One region of the Pseudoalteromonas sp. JC3 genome, then DNA from elsewhere that is predicted to be linked to it. Evidence: predicted binding sites of a transcription regulator. Region 1 holds the regulator's gene; the other holds the start of a gene.
What was found. The regulator FliA, encoded in region 1, starts transcription of late flagellar genes. The targets are predictions, from matches to a motif close to CTAAAGNTNNNNNNNNNNNNGCCGATA.
Positions count from the first base shown of each region.

Region 2: the regulator FliA is predicted to act here: its motif matches at 3,772-3,798, upstream of QSH61_RS07535 (VC2046/SO_2500 family protein).

Region 1 is NZ_CP127855.1:1,636,429-1,644,503, forward strand. It holds gene flhF (flagellar biosynthesis GTPase FlhF) at 1-1,145, shown strand, start outside; gene QSH61_RS06705 (MinD/ParA family protein) at 1,138-1,998, shown strand; gene QSH61_RS06710 (RNA polymerase sigma factor FliA) at 2,001-2,735, shown strand; gene cheY (chemotaxis response regulator CheY) at 2,778-3,161, shown strand; gene QSH61_RS06720 (protein phosphatase CheZ) at 3,182-3,958, shown strand; gene QSH61_RS06725 (chemotaxis protein CheA) at 3,972-6,197, shown strand; gene QSH61_RS06730 (protein-glutamate methylesterase/protein-glutamine glutaminase) at 6,272-7,414, shown strand; gene QSH61_RS06735 (ParA family protein) at 7,545-8,075, shown strand, end outside.
Region 2 is NZ_CP127855.1:1,822,942-1,831,016, forward strand. It holds gene QSH61_RS07485 (HD domain-containing protein) at 1-314, shown strand, start outside; gene QSH61_RS07490 (ion channel) at 332-1,312, opposite strand; gene QSH61_RS07495 (M48 family metallopeptidase) at 1,539-2,195, shown strand; gene QSH61_RS07500 (helix-turn-helix domain-containing protein) at 2,218-2,613, opposite strand; gene QSH61_RS07505 (DUF2938 domain-containing protein) at 2,686-3,183, shown strand; tRNA gene QSH61_RS07510 (tRNA-Tyr) at 3,201-3,285, opposite strand; tRNA gene QSH61_RS07515 (tRNA-Tyr) at 3,312-3,396, opposite strand; tRNA gene QSH61_RS07520 (tRNA-Tyr) at 3,426-3,510, opposite strand; tRNA gene QSH61_RS07525 (tRNA-Tyr) at 3,531-3,615, opposite strand; tRNA gene QSH61_RS07530 (tRNA-Tyr) at 3,636-3,720, opposite strand; gene QSH61_RS07535 (VC2046/SO_2500 family protein) at 3,833-4,354, shown strand; gene QSH61_RS07540 (YchJ family protein) at 4,731-5,192, opposite strand; gene QSH61_RS07545 (SulA-like leucine-rich domain-containing protein) at 5,238-5,633, opposite strand; gene QSH61_RS07550 (tetratricopeptide repeat protein) at 5,964-6,413, opposite strand; gene QSH61_RS07555 (NCS2 family permease) at 6,535-7,824, shown strand; gene QSH61_RS07560 (hypothetical protein) at 7,892-8,075, opposite strand, start outside.

The sequences.
Region 1 (8,075 bases):
TCTCCCAGTCGGGGATTGATACAGAGCAAATGTTAAGCAGCCAACGTAAAACACAAACTGCTGCGCCGGCGCACCAAGCGAAGCCACAGCAAGCTCGTCGCCAATCTTTTGACTTTGATGATGATGGATTTGAGCAACCACAGCAGTGGATCGAGTCTGATGAATTAGACAACGGTTTTGGTGATGATTTACCTGAGTTAAATGCCAAGCCTGACGAAATGAGTGCGATGCGTGAAGAGATGAACGCTATTCGTCAATTACTTGAACATCAAGTATCTGGTCTAATGAAACAAGAAATGGCTCGTCGCGATCCAACCCGTGCGTGCCTTGTAGATCGTCTGGAAGGAATGGGCATAGACAAAGATGTCGCTGAGCAAATGGCATGTTTTATCCCTGATGATGTGTCTCGTAAAGAAGCTTGGGACGCGCTGTTGAATATGGTAATTAACCAAATGCACACCACCAACAATGATATTCTTCGTCAAGGTGGCGTATTTGCAATGGTTGGTCCAACTGGTGTTGGCAAAACCACAACGGTTGCAAAATTAGCGGCATTAGGCGCACAAAAATACGGTGCAGATAAAGTGGCGCTAATAACCACCGATACCTATAGAATCGGCGCTTACGAGCAACTAGCTACCTATGGTAGAATCATCGGTTGTCCGGTTAAACAAGTTAAAGATGCAAATGAACTTGCAGAAGTGCTTTATCATTTACGCAATAAGCGTCTAGTATTAATAGATACGGCGGGAATGAGTCAAAGAGATTTGCGCTTAACTGAACAGTTAAATACACTTATGCGTAGCGCGAGAGTAGATATTCGTAGCTATTTAGTGTTGAGTGCGACAGCACAGATGAATGTGTTACAAGAAACAGTAAGACACTTCAAAAAAGTAAATTTAAGTGGCTGTATTTTCACAAAACTTGATGAAAGTCTAAGTTTGGGTGAGATAATTAGCATAGCGATTCAAAATCGCTTGCCAATAGGGTATCTTACCAACGGTCAGCGAGTGCCAGAAGACATTCGCGTAGCAAATGCTCAAAAGCTAGTAAAAAAGGCTGAGCAATTGTATTTAAAAAGAATAAAAGCACAGCACTCTCGACGTGTACCTGTAGCGTCAGAGTCAGTAGGAATGTATGATTAACACAGTTTTAGATCAAGCAAGTGGCCTGCGTAGAATGAGTCAAAATAGCAACCAGGGTGTAAAAGTAATAGCCGTGACCGGTGGTAAAGGTGGGGTGGGTAAAACCAATGTCTCGCTCAATACTGCCATCGCTATGGGCCAACAAGGACAGCGAGTTCTCGTTTTAGATGCGGACTTGGGCTTGGCAAACTGTGATGTGATGTTAGGGCTCCGAGTAGAAAAGAACCTTTCACATGTGTTGTCGGGTGAATGTGAACTAGATGAGATTCTCGTAGAAGGTCCCGCTGGTATCAAAATTGTGCCAGCTACTTCGGGTTCTCAAAGCATGGTGGAGTTGACTCCCGCAGAGCATGCTGGACTTATTCGCGCATTTAGCGAGCTTAACACTCAATTTGATGTTTTAATTGTTGATACCGCAGCTGGTATCTCAGATATGGTTCTGAGCTTCTCTCGAGCTGCACAAGATGTGATGGTTGTTGTGTGTGATGAACCGACTTCTATTACGGATGCTTATGCGTTGATCAAAGTTTTAAGCAGAGAGCATGGCGTTTATCGTTTTAAAATAGTTGCCAATATGGTCCGCAGTATGCGTGAAGGGCAAGAATTATTTGCTAAACTTTCAAAAGTTACAGACCGTTTTCTTGATGTAGCATTGGAATTAGTGGCCACAGTACCATTTGACGAAAACATGCGTAAGTCCTCTCGTAGACAAAGAGCAATCGTGGATTTATTTCCGAGCTCTCCAGCAGCAGTTGCAATTAAAGGACTTGCTGCCAAGGCAGTTAAATGGCCAATTCCTCATCAACCTTCCGGTCATCTAGAATTTTTCATTGAACAACTTGTAAACGGGTGATTATGGCTTCTCCGGTCAACAGAGCTGCGGGATATCAAACTTCTGACCATATCCATAAAGTGGTCGAGAGACATGCTCCACTTGTCAAAAAAGTGGCATGTCACCTGATCGCTCGGCTTCCGGCAAGTGTGCAGCTCGACGATCTAATTCAATCAGGTATGATTGGATTGATTGAAGCATCTAAAAATTTCGATGCTACTAAAGGCGCTAGTTTCGAGACCTTTGCGGGGATACGCATCCGAGGTGCAATGCTAGATGAAATCCGTCGCGGAGATTGGGCCCCTCGGTCCGTACATAAAAACAGCAGAATGGTAGCCGAAGCGATATCTGAGCTCGAATCTCTCCTTGGCCGCGAACCAAAAGACACTGAAATCGCTGAAAAACTTGATATATCTTTAGATGAGTACCATCATATTTTACATGATGTAAATGCAAGTAAAGTCATCGGCATTGAGGATCTAGGGGTTGATGAAGATGTGATAACCCCAGCAAACAGCGATTTTGCGCTAGACAAACCGTTTAATAACGTTAAAAATGAACGTTTTAACGAGTCTTTAGTAAATGCTATCAAAGCACTACCCGAAAGGGATGCTCTGGTGTTGTCACTTTACTATAACGACGAAATGAATTTGAAAGAGATTGGTGCCATCCTTGATGTCAGTGAATCTCGAGTAAGCCAAATTCACGGTCAGGCAATGATAAAGCTCAAAGCTAAAATCAATGACTGGATAAATTAGAGTACATAAAATAGTTGGGTTCGAACCTCACTGGAGGAAGTTTTGGATAAGAACATGAAGATTCTCGTGGTTGATGATTTCTCTACTATGAGAAGAATAATCAAAAACCTATTAAGAGATTTAGGCTTTACCAATGTTCAAGAAGCTGATGATGGTAGTACAGCACTTCCGATGCTACAAAATCAGGAGTTTGACTTTGTAGTAACTGATTGGAACATGCCGGGCATGCAAGGTATTGATCTGCTTCGTGCAATACGCGCAGATGAAAAGCTTAAGCACATTCCAGTGTTGATGGTTACCGCAGAAGCGAAAAAAGAACAAATTGTTGCAGCAGCGCAAGCTGGGGTGAACGGATATATTGTTAAACCGTTTACTGCAGGTACGCTCAAGACTAAGCTTGAAAAAGTATTTGAGCGACTAGGCTAAACAGCAAGGGGATATGGCCTATGTCTGTAAATGCTGCGCCGCAAATTACACTTGAACAAGCCAAGCAACTTGTTGAGCTACTAGAGCAAGGTGAACAAGAAAAAGCTGACCAGCTGATTTTAGAAGCTGCTAACAAAGAGCAATCGGAGTTATTTGCAGAAGTTGGAAAGCTAACTCGCCAATTACACGAGTCCTTGAAGAACTTTGAGCTGGATACTCGACTCTCAGATCTCACGACAGAGGCTATACCTGACGCCAAGCAGCGTCTTAATTATGTTATGGAAATGACAGAAAGCGCTGCTAATAAAACGATGGACGCGGTCGAAGAAAGCTTACCTCTTGCGCAGAATCTTGCGGATGAGTTAGCACAAATAAAGCCTACTTGGGATCGGTTGATGAGCAGAGATATTCAACTCGGTGAGTTTAAATCTCTGTGTCATGATCTCGACAGCTTTATGCAGACTTCAAAGACACGTACAGACGAATTACAAGGCTTAATGACTAATGTGCTGATGGCGCAAGACTATCAGGATTTGACTGGGCAGGTCATCCGTCGAGTCATTGAGCTTGTGAGAGAAGTAGAAGATAGTCTCATTCACCTTCTAACTGTGTTTGGTACTTCGGATGAAGCGCCTGCAGTTGCAGAAAATGCGAATGAAAACGAAATAAAAACAACTGAGACTATCAGTGATGAATTGTCTGGACCTGAAGGTCCAATTATTGACGCTGAATCGCGAGATGACGTGGTTTCTGGTCAAGACGAAGTCGATGACTTGCTATCTAGTTTAGGCTTCTAGTTGGAGAGTGTGTATGAGCTTTGAAGTCGATGAAGATATCTTGCAGGACTTTCTTGTTGAAGCAGGCGAAATATTAGAACTGTTATCTGAACAGCTTGTTGAACTAGAAAATAATCCCGAAGATAAAGAACTTCTCAATGCGATTTTCCGTGGCTTCCATACTGTTAAAGGTGGAGCAGGCTTCCTCGGTATGACCGAACTGGTTGATGCCTGTCACGGTGCAGAGAACGTGTTTGATGTACTAAGACAAGGGCAGCGAAAAGTAACGTCAGAATTAATGGATGTTATTTTGCAATCTTTGGATACGATCAACGAAATGTTCGCTTGTATTCAAAACCGAGAGGAACCCGAAGCTGCCGATCCTGTGTTGCTTGAAACCCTCCATAAACTCAGCCAACCTGCATCTGAAGACGAAGTCAGTGAAGTGATTGAGGAACCTGTTTCAGAGCCAGAATCTGTTGTACCAGATTTAAGTGCGGATGATATTCTATTCGATGCGGACGCAGATTCAGGCGATGATAGCGGCTCTAGCATTGATGAGATAACAGAAGAAGAATTTGAAAATCTATTAGATGAGTTACACGGCTCTGGTAATGCGCCTGCTGTCGCACCGGCGGCTAAACCTGAAACGGTGTCAACTGCAGATGACGGCGATATCACCGATGACGAGTTCGATAATCTCTTAGATGAACTCCATGGGGTTGGGAAATTTGGTGGAGCACCAAATGCAGAAGATGCGGCTACTTCTCAAGCCAGTGAGCCTGCGGCTAAAGCAACGTCATCAGGCGCTGCGAGTGTGCCCTCTGGAGATGAAGAAATTACCGATGATGAGTTTGAGGCTTTGCTTGACGAACTTCATGGTAAAGGCAGTGCTCCTAAAGCGGTAGATGAATCGCCGACAGATATCTCAGAAGCTGAGCCAGCTCAACCTGAGCCTGCTAAAGCTGCGCCACCTCCGAAACCTGCTCCAAAGCCTGCGCCTAAAGTTGAAGCTAAACCTGCGACTCCAGCCCCGCAAAAAGAGCCAGAGCCTGCAAAAGCTTCTGCGCCAGCAGCTGCAAAGAAACCTGCTGCGCAAGCTGAGACTACAGTGCGAGTTGATACCAAACGTCTTGATGAAATCATGAATATGGTTGGCGAATTAGTATTGGTGCGTAACCGCTTGGTTAGTTTAGCGAATAACACCAACAGCGAAAGCATGGGTAAAGCTATTTCGAACCTTGATGTAGTGACCGCAGACTTGCAGGGCGCTGTGATGAAAACGCGGATGCAGCCGATCAAAAAGGTATTTGGTCGTTTCCCTCGAGTGGTGAGGGACCTTGCGCGTAGCTTGAAAAAAGAAATCAACCTGGTTTTACAAGGTGAAGAGACAGATTTAGATAAAAACCTTGTTGAGGCGCTCGCAGATCCATTGGTTCACTTAGTGAGAAACTCAGTGGATCACGGTATTGAAATGCCTGATGTGCGCGAAGCATCGGGTAAGCCAAGAATGGGGACTGTCACGTTGTCAGCATCTCAAGAGGGGGATCATATTCTTCTCACCATCCGAGATGATGGCGCCGGTATGGATCCTGAAAAACTCAAGAAAATTGCTATAAATAAAGGCGTTATTGACTCCGATCAAGCAAGCCGATTGTCTGATACTGAAGCCTATAACTTGATCTTTGCACCTGGATTTTCAACAAAAGAACAAATTTCAGATATTTCTGGTCGCGGTGTAGGGATGGACGTTGTTAAAACGAAAATCACTCAATTGAATGGCTCGGTAAACATCCAATCAGAATTGGGTGTTGGTACCGTATTAGAGATAAAAGTGCCGCTTACACTGGCTATTTTGCCTACCTTGATGGTGGTAGTCGGAGAACAAACGTTTGCGTTACCACTTGCCGGTGTGAACGAGATCTTCCATTTAGATTTGACTAAAACGAATGTAGTTGATGGTCAATTGACTATTATAGTGAGAGAAAAGGCGATCCCGTTATTTTATCTTGAGCATTGGTTGGTAAAAGGTGCTAATAGGGGCATGAGAAAGGCTGAAGGCCATGTTGTTATTGCTCAAATCGGTACCAAGCAAGTCGGTTTTGTGGTTGATTCTCTGATAGGCCAAGAGGAAGTCGTAATCAAACCATTAGATGCTTTGTTACAAGGTACACCAGGTATGGCCGGTGCGACCATCACATCTGATGGTGGTATTGCGCTAATCCTTGATGTCCCCAACTTATTAAAACACTACGCCTAATTTTATTAGGCGTAGTTCGAATTCTAGAGCAGCATGTGCTGCTCTGCTGTAGAGCAAATTAAAGAGCGTTGCCAATGGCAGTTAAAGTGTTAGTCGTAGACGACTCCAGTTTTTTTCGTCGTCGAGTCAGTGAAATTTTAGAAAAAGACAGTGAAATCAAAGTTATAGATTTTGCAGTTAATGGAAAGGAGGCGGTTGAAAAGGCCGCTTCATTGCGTCCAGATGTCATTACTATGGACGTAGAGATGCCTGTGCTTGATGGGATCAGTGCGGTGAAGCAGATCATGCAGGCTACTCCGACCCCAATCTTAATGTTTTCTTCGTTAACTCGTGAAGGCGCTAGTGCTACGTTAGATGCACTGGATGCGGGCGCTGTAGATTTTTTACCGAAAAAGTTTGAAGACATTGCCCGCAATAGCGAAGACGCAATTAAATCGTTACAAAACAAGGTAAAGGAAATTGGCCGCCGCCGAGTTAGCCGCTTTACGCGCCCTAGTATCGCGACTCCGCCAAAGCGCGTCGAGTCTAGAGCAACTCGCGCTGACACTGGAAGAGCAACGATCCCTCAACCGGATAGAAGTTTTCAGAGACCGGTATCTGGTGGCACATCCAGTGCTGCGGGTGCTAGAGCATCAGGTAAGAAATATGGACTGGTTGCAATTGGTACATCAACAGGTGGACCCGTTGCACTGCAGACAATATTGACGCAGTTGCCAGCAAACTTTCCTCATCCAATTTTACTTATCCAGCATATGCCTGCGGCATTTACACCTGCGTTTGCAGCAAGATTAAATAGTTTATGCCAGATTAAGGTTAAAGAAGCAGAACAAGGTGATAGATTAATGCCAGGCATGGCCTATCTAGCGCCTGGCGGCAAGCAAATGCTGGTTGAAAATCGCGGTGGTAGTAAGACACTAAAAGTGTTTGAAGATGATAGTCCAAGGATCACCTATAAACCCAGCGTTGATGTGACATTTGCAAGTGTTGCAAAAGCCTATGGTGGCGACACGTTAGCGATTGTATTAACGGGGATGGGCGCTGATGGTCGAGATGGCGCTCGTATGCTAAAACAGGTTGGTGCCACCATTTGGGCGCAAGATGAAGCGACTTGTGTCGTTTATGGGATGCCTCAAGCAGTCGCTGGCGCTGGACTTTCGTCTGATAGTATCGCGCTACAAGACTTTGCTGCAAGAATTAATAAAGAAGCTGGTAACTAATAGGCTAAGCCACGATTTGGTTATTTTGCTTGAAGCTTGTAAATATCAAACGTCTAAAAAGAATGAATAACATTGAGTTGGTATAGTATCTATTGAACGCAATCAATAGTGATAAGCAAAGGAATATAGAGTGAAAATTTGGACAGTAGCAAATCAAAAAGGTGGCGTGGGTAAAACCACGACAACGGTGAGCTTAGGAGGCATTCTTGCTGAACAAGGTCATCGGGTTTTGCTTATTGATACCGATCCACATGCTTCACTTACATATTACTTTGGTATTGATTCTGAAGAGTTGGAAGTCAGTGTGTATGATATTTTTGCACGCGGCAGCAGCATGACGAGTGAAGAAATTTTACAGTCTCTTTGCCCTTCGACTATTGAAAATTTGGATATTCTGCCTGCTACTATGGCCATTGCTACGCTTGATCGTAGCATGGGTAATAAAACGGGCATGGGACTTATCTTAAAGAAATCGCTCGAAAAGATAGCGGATCAATATGACTATGCTATTTTAGACTGTCCACCAGTGCTCGGGGTATTGATGGTAAATGCATTAGCAGCGAGTGAGCGAATTTTGGTACCGGTTCAAACTGAATTTTTGGCGTTGAAGGGACTAGATAGAATGATGCGCACGATGGAGCTAATGCAGTCTTCACAGCAG
Region 2 (8,075 bases), 190 kb from region 1:
CCGGTGTTACACCCACGACATTAGAAGCCAAAATAGTCCAAGATGCAGACAGAATGGATGCGTTAGGGGCGATAGGTGTTAGCCGCTGTATGAAAGTAGGTGGGGCGATAGCGCGTAATCTCTACAATGTAGAAGACCCTTTTTGTGAGCATAGAAAAGCTGACGATACCAAATATACCTTAGATCATTTCTTCATTAAGCTGCTGCATATTAAAGATAACATGCATACCACCGCAGCCCGAGAGCAGGCTCAAGCTCGCACCCAATATATGCTGGATTTTTTAGAACAACTGAAATCAGAAATCGCGGATTAAAAATGACGAGATGAGTATCACCTCGTCATTTGCTTCACAAATACCACCACGAATAGCGCTAATGAAAAGCTGCCGGTAAAAGCCTCAACGGCTGCGATCAGTCGTGAGATCCCCACTGGCGTAATATCCCCGTAACCTAAGGTTGTGAAGGTAACAACACTAAAGTAAAAGCTGTTCAGCAGTGCCATGACGTTTTCAGATACACTGTTGTCTAAGTCCAGTTGCATTATCTGATCTTGAAACGAAACACCAAATAGAAAATAGCAAAATGCACAGGTAATTATCATACCTAGACTGAAGCGAATGACATTTTCCGGTTTTTCTCCATACCCACATAATAAGTCGACAAAGCTGGAAATTAGGTGACGTTTTGAAAATCGTGGATACTGGGCATGTCGCATGCGTAGCTCTTTGTATGTAAAGCGCCCAACCATTTCAAATAGTCCTTGGTTTTCCGCACCCTTACGCAGTAAACGATAGATCTCTTCGGATTGTAGAAACAAGTCCTCAGCGTCTTCTTTGGCTCGGTTTCTACGAGCTTCAAAAGCTTGCTGCTCTTGCAGTAATTGCTCGCCGAGTTCCATATTATCGATACGGGTGTTTTCAAGCTTTATGCCGAGCAAATTGGTGCTTTCTAAATTACAGCAGTGCAGACTGGCTTCTCTCAAATCGGCCTTCATTAGCGACGCATGCTTAATGGTATTATTAAACAGGTGCGCCCCTTTCAAATTGGCACGATAAAAGTTGCTATAAGACAGATCATAGCCATGATGATTTTCAAAGTTAACAAGATTGAGCTCTTCTAAATTGGCCCGCTTCAACTCTAAGCCTTGCAGCAAACCACCGCGCTTGGCGTAGCGTTCAAGCTTTTGGCTTAGCTCCAAGCCACCTTTATCGAATTTATTGTCATGCCAAAAGCAGTAACCTGAGCCCATATCGATTTCACTGCATTTTTTTCCCTCAGGTGATACATATTGGCAAATGGGTTTATCAGCCATAGCTTGCCTAAATCAAAATGCCTTTTTCATTAAGCGTAGCAGCAAAAATAATAAATACGGTGATTTAACGAAAAAATCTTTCTAATTTATAGAGTGTTAGAAACCACACTATTGATGAGTTTATTGCCATCGTTGGTCAAATTCATTATCTTGCATGGCGTTTGCAGTGACTCTGACAAGTTGCTCATACTATAATGCATGCTTTAGTGACTAAGAATTTGTTACCTTGCAATATCAATTAAAGAAAAGCCGAAAGCGTAAGAGCGTTGCGATAAAAATCAAAGCTGGCCAAGTCTTTGTGTATGCACCAGAGCAAATCTGCGAGCGCTGGTTACATACTTGGGTGGAAAGCAAATCCGGTTGGATAAAATCAAAGCTTGCTCTAAAAATCATACCTGAGAGCCCTCGGCCACTGGAAACAGGAATTGTGCAAGTATTTGGCGAGACCTTTATCATTCAAAGGGGCGAAAGTACGACCTCTGTAATTGATTTTGATAACAAAAGGGTGTTACTTAAGGCTGTCAAAAATGAATGGCGTGAATTAGTTGCGCTGTTAAGCGAAACGCTAAATGACTATGTAGACATGGCTATTGCGCGATATCAACCTGATATTCAAGCTCGCTTTGATACGCTAAAGATACGCGTTTATAAAAGCCGCTGGGGCAGTTTTTCATCTAAAGGCGTGCTTGCGTTTAATACGCTTTTGATTGGTGCGCCTAAGTGGGTAATCGATTATGTGGTAGTGCATGAACTTTGCCATTTTCATGTCATGGCACACAATAGCGCATTTTGGTATTTGGTAACAAAGCACTATGGCCACGACCATAAAATGGCTCGGCGTTATTTACGTGACCACGGTCGTGACTTGATGATTGAGCATTAGCATAGTGCCCTGTTTATGCCTATTATTTGCCGGGCCTCGCTTTTGCCGCGCGTTTTAACAACTTTTGAAATGTCGGGCATTCAAAATGGCTTGGCGCAGGGCATTTTGCAGCGTGATAGAGGCCATCTCGCATTGCAGTTAAATGCTTTATGGTTTCATTTAATTCATCCGCTTTGGATTGTAACTTCACCCTATCAATATCCGCTTTACCCTCGGGGGTAAACATGTCCGCTATTTCATCTAATGAAAAGCCTGCGTTTCTTCCAAGGGTAATAAGCGCTAGACGTTCAAGTATCGACGGAGGGAAAACACGTTTGAGCCCTTGTCGACCAATCGATCGGATCAGCCCTTTTTCTTCATAATATCTAAGCGTGGATGCGGGTAAACCTGACTTCTTTGCAACTTCACTGATATCCATTCTTGCCCTTGACTTAAAGTTAACTTGAACTAATAGGATAGCGGCTATCAGTAAAAAAGAGGAGTAAAAATAGTGGAAAACCTATATTCGATGTTAATGCCTGCAGTTGCTATTGGCGTAGGTGCAACGCTCGTTATGGATTTGTGGGCATTTATGCTCAGTCGCTTATTTGCCATAAAGGGCTTAGATTATGCGTTGGTTGGTAGGTGGATTGGGCACTTGTGTCAAGGAAAACTCACGCATCAAGGTATCGGGCGTAGTAAACCAATATTTGGTGAACGTGTCATTGGCTGGGGCGTGCATTATCTCATTGGGATTGTATTCGCCTTGGTGTTACTACTGAGCGTGGGCAAGCCTTGGTTGACTGAGCCTAGCCTTTTGACTGCGTTAGTTTTTGGCTTAATAACGTGTGTGTTTCCATTTTTTATTATGCAACCCTGCTTTGGTGCAGGGATCGCAGCATCTAAATTACCAGAGCCGAATAAGGCAAGGGTAAAAAGTATGACAACACATTTGATTTTTGGCTTTGGATTGTTTTTAAGCTCGTTTATATATGTAAGCTTGTTGTGAGATAACACAATAAAAGGTGGTGGAGGGAGCTGGATTCGAACCAGCGAAGGCTGAGCCGTCAGATTTACAGTCTGATCCCTTTGGCCGCTCGGGAACCCCTCCATCATTTGGAGCGTTTACTTTAAAAGTGGTGGAGGGAGCTGGATTCGAACCAGCGAAGGCTGAGCCGTCAGATTTACAGTCTGATCCCTTTGGCCGCTCGGGAACCCCTCCATACATTTTAAAGCGTTACAATTTGAAAGTGGTGGAGGGAGCTGGATTCGAACCAGCGAAGGCTGAGCCGTCAGATTTACAGTCTGATCCCTTTGGCCGCTCGGGAACCCCTCCGAAATTGTAACTGTTGTTTATGGTGGAGGGAGCTGGATTCGAACCAGCGAAGGCTGAGCCGTCAGATTTACAGTCTGATCCCTTTGGCCGCTCGGGAACCCCTCCGAAATTGTAACTGTTGTTTATGGTGGAGGGAGCTGGATTCGAACCAGCGAAGGCTGAGCCGTCAGATTTACAGTCTGATCCCTTTGGCCGCTCGGGAACCCCTCCTAAACAACGGCGGTGATAATAACAAAGTTTTTTTCGAAGTAAAGAAAACTACTAAAGTTTTTCGGAAAAAGGCCGATAAATTCATAATTAGCAAAATAATCGGTTGGAATACATGCAAATTGATGGCGTTTTAATCAGTGAGTCGCAATTAGGGTCCGCATTGAACATTAGTGTTCATCAGACGCGCTCTGCCGATTTTGCCATGCTGTTATCTATGCTATCAACTGATGCATTAGATTTTAGCCAATTTCACCTACCAAAATCTGAAGCTGCTGCAAAAGATAACTCAGAAGAAACACTAAAGAAGCAATTTGAAATAGGTCCACAAAAGCCGCTTGCGCCAAAAGAGTACAATATGCTTATTGGTCAGCATAACGCGCAGCTGGTATCTATGGGGGCGATGGCAACCTTGCGATTGCAAGAAAATTTAAATCCAGAACCTTTTGCCGCACGAAATGATAAAAAGCATATTCCACTCGACGTTGTAGAAAATTTGGAACCAGCGGTTAAAAGGCGTTTGGCGAGCGCGCAAGGTAAACTGGCCTTAGTTGCTGATAAGGCAATGGATGCGGCTGGTTTTTATGATCAAATTGCAACGGGTGATATGCAGAGTATGTTACGCGCGACGGCGTAACAACATTAGCTGCTTTTGCTCCTTCAAAATTGAGCAAATTTAAGACAAACTGGTATTAAACTTGTCATTTTACAGCTCTTTGCTTCGTTACTAGACTGACATAAAACGCTATGCTTATCGTGCTTCATGTCTAATACCAATTGAATTAATTCTCTAATCAATTTGAAGGGTGAAATAGCATATTAGCTTCGTTAAAAATTTCTCATTTAGAACAACTAAATAGCAAAATTTTTGCCTTGCTACTAAAGCTATTTCCCCGCTTCAAGATAGATCATTTACTTAATACAACTGGTATAAGCTAAACGGCCTTTAATCATCCTTAGCTCGTTTCAAGCCTTTTTTATTGCTTTGTATCTAATCTCTAGTTCAGACTATTTTAGCTACCGTGGCACTTTTTATACTTTTTATCACTGCCGCACGGACAGAGGTCATTTCTGCCTATCTTGGTTGTAGGCGTATCGTACAATTCACCATCTAAGTAATACCATCTGCCTGCTTCGGTAATAAAATTTGACCGCTCATGGAGTATATAGTGTGTGTTTTCTGCGATATAGTGCGCCTTAAACTCAACAACCCCCTGAGTAGCTTCTGCTACTTCTTCTAGCACTTCCAATTTTATAAAGTGTGCATAATTAGCAAATGCAGCAATATCGTCGATATTGTTTTGTGCTTGTTTAGCCTGGGCGTAGGTGTCATGAATATACTTTGCATCTTTTAAGCAGTATGCAGTATAGCGAGAGCGCATTAGTATTTGTGGACGCTCTGCGAATTTTTGTCCCTTAAGGTACGGCTCACAACATTGCGAATAGGGAAGGGATGAATTGCAATAACAAGACATAAAAACTTCAGTTTTAACAAATTTATATCCTGTTATTGTAGCTTGTTAAGCGCTTTGAAAACAGTGGATCGCAACGTCAGATACCGGCAGTTCCATTTTGTTGATAGTTTGCACTGATGCAATATCAGTCCAAATCACCACTGCAGCGAAATTACCATTGCTGATAGCACTTTTAAGTACATACTCAAGGTCGTATATGTGCTTTTGCCTAATGACGAGCAACTTACTTGCATCAACTGAAGCGCTTTCTAGTAGTGACTTGTTTGGTACATTATCGGGTGCAACGAGTAGCGTCCAGCCTTGTTTATGCTGACATTTATGTAAAACTTTAAGTAACTCTAAGCTAGCGACGATCTCATCTTCAACTATCACATTATTGATTTCGTTAAGTGTGTAATAAGTTGAATTGTTTGGCTGTAGAAGTGCATTGCTGTGTAACATAATTGTCTCACTGGTTATCTATACAGTATGTGTATACAGTAGTTTATACAGTGTGTGAATGCAAGGAAAATTGCTAGCTTTTTAATCAATATTCAAGCTTAATTTTTATTTAGTTTAAATTTTCAATATAAAACAAGTGGTTGTGATTTTTTTGAAATGAGAGCTTAATTGACGAAAGTTCAGTATGAGTAAAGCAAGGAAGTTTTCTCAGCTGCGATACAGTAGTTTTCCTACTGTATCATTTTGATCGTCGCAGAGGGAAAGCGTACGTTTACTTAAGAGAGGCTTAGCTACGCCTAGCCTACGTTTTTTTGGAGAGTCAAATTTAATTTACTGGCTAATATGCTGTAGTTGATGAATTTGCTCGTAAAGTGTTGCAGCATAGCACTGTGCATCTCTAAAGCGCTTAGTTGTAAGGAAGCGGCGTACATCTAGTAGTACCTGTTCGGCGCCTTTGTGCCCTTGGCTGCTGGCCAAACTTAACCAAGCGGCTGCATGAAAGGGGCTGGGTGGCACTCCTTGACCTTTCATAAACAACAAACCTAAAAAGAACTGTGCCTTCAAATCACCAGACATCGCCGCCAGTCTTAGCCATTTTGCCGCAAGCGGAAAAGATTTTTCTTTTAGGTAATAGAGGCCTTTTTTCAAAGCTTGGGTATTGTCGTGAAGATCTGGGAATTTTGCGTCCGCTTTTAATGGTGACGTTACAAATTCAAGCACATTCAGCAGCTGCTGTTCTAAGTCATGGTTTGCTGAGTTGTCGGTGCTATTTTGATCCATATCTTTATTCGCAATAATGTTGATAAGCAGAGTGTAGCTGAATTTTAACTATTTTGTCCGAGTTTTAAAGTGATTCGTGTTAAAATCCAACCACTTGTTCCTTAAATTTGTAATTTTAGTTATGCTCGAGCGGTTATTTTCACTGCAAGCTATGCACACCAATGTAAGAACTGAGGTGATTGCTGGCTTGACGACATTCGTTACTATGGTTTACATCGTTTTCGTAAACCCTGCAATGCTAGCAGAAGCTGGCATGGATCACGGCGCTGCTTTTGTAGCAACTTGTATCGCAGCCGCAATCGGCTGTTTTATTATGGGGCTATGGGCAAACTATCCGTTAGCGCTTGCGCCTGGAATGGGCTTAAACGCCTTTTTTACCTATGGTGTTGTGCTTGGCATGGGCTATACATGGCAAAGTGCATTAGGCGCGGTATTTATGTCGGGCTGTTTATTTCTATTTTTGAGCGTATTCAAAGTTCGCGAGTGGGTGATCCAAGCCATACCTATCGTGCTAAAGCGTGCGATCGCGGCAGGTATTGGCGCATTCTTAGCGTTAATCGCGCTAAAGAACGCGAAAATTGTTATCGCAAGCGATGCGACATTAGTACAACTTGGTGATATCACTTCTCCCGGCCCGCTATTAGCCATTGCGAGCTTTTTTGTGATTGCGGCGCTTATGTACCGTGAAGTCAAAAGTGGCGTGCTTATCAGCATTTTAATGGTAACGGGTATTGCGTGGGGGCTTGGGCTTGTAGATTATCACGGGGTTGTTGATATTCCCCCAAGCATCGCGCCGACCTATATGCAGTTGGATTTGAGCGGAATTTTTGAGCTTTCCATGCTTAGCGTGGTGTTTGCATTTTTATTTGTCGATTTATTTGATACCAGTGGCACATTGGTTGCGGTGACTCAAAAGGCCGGATTATCTGACGAACATGGTCGCATGCCAAGGTTGGGTAGGGCACTGTCAGCTGACAGCACTGCGACGATTGCAGGCTCAGTGCTCGGTACTTCAACGACGACTTCATACATTGAATCAGTGTCGGGTGTATCTGTCGGTGGTCGCACAGGACTGACGGCCGTGGTCGTGGGGATCTGTTTCTTACTCATGATGTTCTTTGCGCCATTGGCACAGATGGTTCCTGCATATGCGACGGCAGGCGCGATACTGTATGTGTCGGTATTAATGCTACAAAACCTAAAGTTGATTAATTGGGATGAAATGAGCGATGCTATTCCGGTCAGTGTTGTGTTACTGATGACACCGCTTACGTTTTCAATCGCACATGGTATTGCTTTGGGTTTTATTTCTTATACGGCAGTTAAATTGGCGTGTAACAAAGCAAATGAAATCAGTATCAGCGTTTGGGTACTGACCCTACTTTTTATCTTAAAGTTTGCTTTTGGTTAAGCAAGTGGGTTTACTCTCTTTGTAATAAAAAAGGCTGGGAGACCAGCCTTTTACGTAAATTATGGTGTTACCACTTCTTCTTCGGTGCAAACAGGACGTCCAAGTCGTCTTGTTCTTGCTCTGCTTTCTTTTTCACCGCTGATGCGTTAGACGCTCTAAGTTCACTGCTGATCTCTTCTAAATAACCTTCGAGCTGTGCTTTTTTCTCTTTTACATAGTCATCATTGTATGAGACGGCGCAAATTGTAGCG